Regions from separate parts of the Aminobacter sp. BA135 genome, predicted to be linked through region 1. Evidence: predicted binding sites of a transcription regulator. Region 1 holds the regulator's gene; the other holds the start of a gene.

Region 1 (2,200 bases):
GCTGCGGGCGCCCCTGGTCGCCATCATCGCCACCGGCGACGAGCTGTTGCCGCCGGGCAGCAATCCCGGGCCCGACCAGATCATCGCCTCCAACGCCTATGGCGTCGCGGCGATCGTTCAGTCGGTTGGCGCGCGCGTGCTCAATCTCGGCATCGCCGCCGACCGCACCGAGGCAATCTCCGCACTGGTCGCCAAGGCGCTCGCCGCCGACGCCGATGTGATCGTCACGCTGGGCGGCGCTTCGGTCGGCGACCACGACCTCGTTCACCGTGTCCTGACCGATCTCGGCATGGATCTCAACTTCTGGAAGATCGCGATGCGCCCGGGCAAGCCGCTGATGTTCGGCCGGCTCGGCGACAGCCGCTGCGTCGGCCTGCCGGGCAATCCGGTCGCCAGCCTGATCTGCTCGCAGATTTTCCTGAAACCTCTGCTGGCGAAGCTTGGCGGCCGCCCTTATTCGCCCGATATGCGCAACGGCATTCTCGACATGGCAATGGCGGCCAACGACCTGCGCCAGGACTTTGTCCGCGCGATTGCGCGCGAGACCGCTGAGGGTCTCGTCGTCACACCCTACCTGATCCAGGACTCTTCGATGCTGCGCACGCTGGCCGACGCCAACTGCGCCATCGTGCGGGTGCCCTTCGCGCCTGCAGTCGAAGCCGGCAGCGCCTGCCAGGTGATGATGTTGCGCTGAGCAGCACCTTCCACCCTTCACGAAATATCAACAGTTGCGGAACACAACTGGAACAGATAGTGTTTGTTCTGGGTTTGTTTTTCTTCTGATTCCTCGGGGGTGGCGATGCTGACGCGCAAACAACACGAGCTTTTGCTATTCATCCACGAGCGGCTGAAGGAAGCGGGTATTCCGCCGTCCTTCGACGAGATGAAGGAAGCACTCGACCTCGCCTCCAAGTCCGGCATCCATCGCCTGATCACGGCGCTCGAAGAACGCGGCTTCATCAGACGCCTGCCCAACCGGGCGCGCGCGCTTGAAGTGCTGCGCCTGCCCGATTCGATCGCGCCTGGCCTCAACGCAGCGAAGAAGTTCTCGCCCAGCGTCATCGAGGGTAGCCTCGGCCGCAAACCCGAGCCGTCACGCAGCATGTCGGCCGGCAATGACGACGATGTTGCTTCGGCGGTTGCCATTCCCGTCATGGGACGCATCGCTGCCGGTGTGCCTATCGACGCCATCCAGCACAAGACGCATTCGATTTCGGTGCCGCCAGACATGATCATGGGCGGCGAGCATTACGCGCTCGAGGTCAAGGGCGACTCGATGATCGAGGCCGGCATCTTCGACGGCGACACTGTGGTCATCCGCAGCTCGACCACGGCCAATCCCGGTGAGATCATCGTCGCCCTCGTCGACGACGAAGAAGCGACGCTCAAGCGTTTCCGCCGCAAGGGTGCCTCGATCGCTCTTGAGGCCGCCAATCCGGCCTATGAAACCCGCATCTTCGGACCCGACAGGGTCAAGGTGCAGGGCAAGCTTGTCGGCCTGATCCGCCGCTATTGATTGCCGGGGCTGCGTTCCGCCACCTCGGCCTGTCCATACTGCTGCAATCTGTATAAGCCGGACCTGCCCTGTTGCTATCGTGCCGTATCTGACGGCTCTGCGACGGCGGGTACAGATCTCGGACTCACCGTGTGGCCGCAGTCGGCGCTTTTGGGTGCGCCTTGGTTGCCCCGGCAGGTGTCTTCGGGGGCATCTCCGTTCGCTTGTAGGGTGGCAGGCCCCTCGCCTCGCGCGAAAATTGGCGCTGCGCATGCCACGGGCGGTACGGTTCCGCCACAGCGTGGCGTATCTCGACCGCCTGATCTATGCCAACCGCCTCGGCTGTGATGAATATCGACGCACTGCCAAGGCGCGCCAGCTCGCGTTTGGTGAGCACGGTCACGCCGGGGCAGACGTCGCTTGCCGTGGCATCGTCGACGACGATGAGATCCGCGTTGTCGCAGGCTCGTGCAGCGGCGCTCGCATTCGCCGCATGAACGATCCGTGCACCCTCCGATTGCTGAACCGTGCACAGCCCGCTGTCACATACGAAGGCGTCCGCGCCGGCGGCGTTTAGCTCTCCAGATACTGGTTTGCCGGGTATCGTACCGGCGACATCTGCCTCGGCTGCTGGCTGTGAGCCGGTCTCGCTGGGCATACGGACAGTCCCGTTCGTTGCATTCGCCGCCGAACGGGCCGGGGTGA
Region 2 (2,200 bases), 380 kb from region 1:
GCCGGTGAGCAGCGAGACCGGGGCCAGCACGCGGCGATCGACGTCCTTGCACGTCCAGAACGCGGTCGCAGTCATGACAAGGATGCCTGTCACGGCCGAATAGGCGATGACGAAGCCGATGCCGTCGAAGCCAGCGGCGGTGACTGCGACCGTCAGGGCGATGATGCCGGCCACCGGCAGAGCTGCCGGTTTCGACCAGCCACGCTCGATATACTGGTCGGCGGAGGTGAAGACGACGAAGAAGCCGGCGACGAGCAGCGCCAGCATGCCCTGCCCAAGCCATGGCGAGGCATATTGGCCGTAGAGCCAAAAGGCGATGACATGGGTGACGAGAAGTAGTATCCCCACCGCCATCGTAAGCACGAAACGGGACTGACGCGCCGTCAGCCAGATCGCGACGAGCGTTCCGCTCAGGCACGCCCCCGAAAGGGCCGTGGCGAGCAACAAGGAACCGAAGTCAAGCACGGGGGCGCGGCCTTCCTGATGTCCGAATGTTCGGGCAGCAGTTATTGGACATTCCGGGTAAGCCGCAACCTAAGACAGGCGCTGTCACCGTCGTTCAACTGCTGCGACTTCGGTTAGCGTTTACGAAAGGTTGCGCCGGCCCTGCCAATTCGGGCATATCGAACGGGCGGGGGACGAACAGATCAGGAACTGTTGCCGGACCGGCAAAACTGGCAAACTCGACAAGTGATTCGCAGCGCGGAAAAACCCTATTGAGCATGGACGACAACAGCGACCTTTTCGGCAATCTCGGCAATCAGCCTGCACGCCCCGTTTCCCGTCCGGTCGACCCGCTGGTCGCTGCGGCCGCTGCAGCGAAGCGCCCTGCTCCGGCAAAGGACGCCAGCGACAGCTACAGTGCTGCCGACATCGAAGTTCTCGAAGGCCTGGAGCCCGTCCGCCGTCGCCCCGGCATGTATATCGGCGGCACCGACGAAAAGGCGCTGCACCATCTCTTTGCCGAAGTCATCGACAACTCGATGGACGAGGCGGTGGCTGGCCATGCGACCTTCATCGAGGTCGAGCTCGACGCCGAGGGTTTCCTCACCGTCACCGATAACGGTCGCGGCATCCCGGTCGATCCGCACCCCAAGTTCAAGAACAAGTCGGCGCTCGAGGTCATCATGACCACGCTGCATGCCGGCGGCAAGTTCGACTCCAAGGTCTACGAGACCTCGGGCGGTCTGCACGGTGTCGGTGTCTCCGTCGTCAACGCGCTCTCCGACCAGCTCGAAGTCGAGGTGGCGCGCAACCGCAAACTGTTCCGTCAGCGTTTTTCGCGCGGCGTCCCGCAGGGCGGACTGGAAAGCCTCGGCGACGTCCAAAACAGGCGCGGCACCAAGGTGCGCTTCCACCCCGACCCCGACATCTTCGGCAAGGGCGCGCATTTCCTGCCGGCCCGCATCTACAAGATGGCGCGCTCCAAGGCCTATCTGTTCGGCGGCGTCGAAATCCGCTGGAGCTGCGATCCGGCACTCATCAAGGAAAAGGATGAAACGCCGGCCAAGGCCGTGTTCCATTTCCCTGGCGGTCTCGGCGACTATCTCAAGGCCTCTCTCGGCAACGAGATGCAGGTCACCCGCGAAATCTTCTCGGGCAAAAGCGAGAAGCAGAGCGGCCACGGCTCGGTCGAATGGGCCGTCACCTGGTTCGGCGGCGACGGCTTCATCAATTCCTATTGCAACACCATCCCGACCGGTGACGGCGGCACCCATGAGATGGGTTTCCGCAATATTCTGACCCGCGGCCTGCGCGCTTATGCCGATCTGGTCGGCAACAAGCGCGCCTCGATCGTCACCAGCGAAGACGTGATGATCTCCGCTGCCGGCATGCTGTCGGTGTTCATCCGCGAGCCTGAGTTCGTCGGCCAGACCAAGGACAAGCTGGCCACCGTCGAGGCGATGCGCATCGTCGAAACGGCGATCCGCGATCCGTTTGATCACTGGCTCGCCGACAATCCACAGGAAGCTTCCAAGCTGCTCGACTGGGTAATCGCCCGCGCCGACGAGCGTGTGCGCCGCCGCCAGGAAAAGGAAGTGTCGCGCAAGAGCGCGGTGCGCAAGCTGCGCCTGCCCGGCAAGCTGGCCGACTGCACGCAGAATGCGGCAGCAGGTGCCGAACTGTTCATCGTCGAGGGCGACTCGGCAGGTGGCTCGGCCAAGCAGGCACGCGACCGCTCGATGCAGGCGATCCTGCC

Evidence for each region. Region 1 encodes LexA, which represses DNA repair genes until DNA is damaged. Its sites were predicted from a motif close to TGTTCNNNNTGTGTTCNG; they were not measured.
Region 2: a site for LexA is predicted at 639-656, ahead of parE (DNA topoisomerase IV subunit B). Genes of this name have one in related genera too.

Annotation. Positions count from the first base shown of each region.
Region 1 covers NZ_CP139572.1:3,094,067-3,096,266, reverse strand. Annotated here, with positions in the region: gene SLT36_RS15035 (molybdopterin molybdotransferase MoeA) at 1-694, shown strand, start outside; gene lexA (transcriptional repressor LexA) at 800-1,516, shown strand; gene SLT36_RS15025 (ComEC/Rec2 family competence protein) at 1,641-2,200, opposite strand, start outside.
Region 2 covers NZ_CP139572.1:3,475,990-3,478,189, forward strand. Annotated here, with positions in the region: gene SLT36_RS16890 (diguanylate cyclase) at 1-465, opposite strand, end outside; gene parE (DNA topoisomerase IV subunit B) at 723-2,200, shown strand, end outside.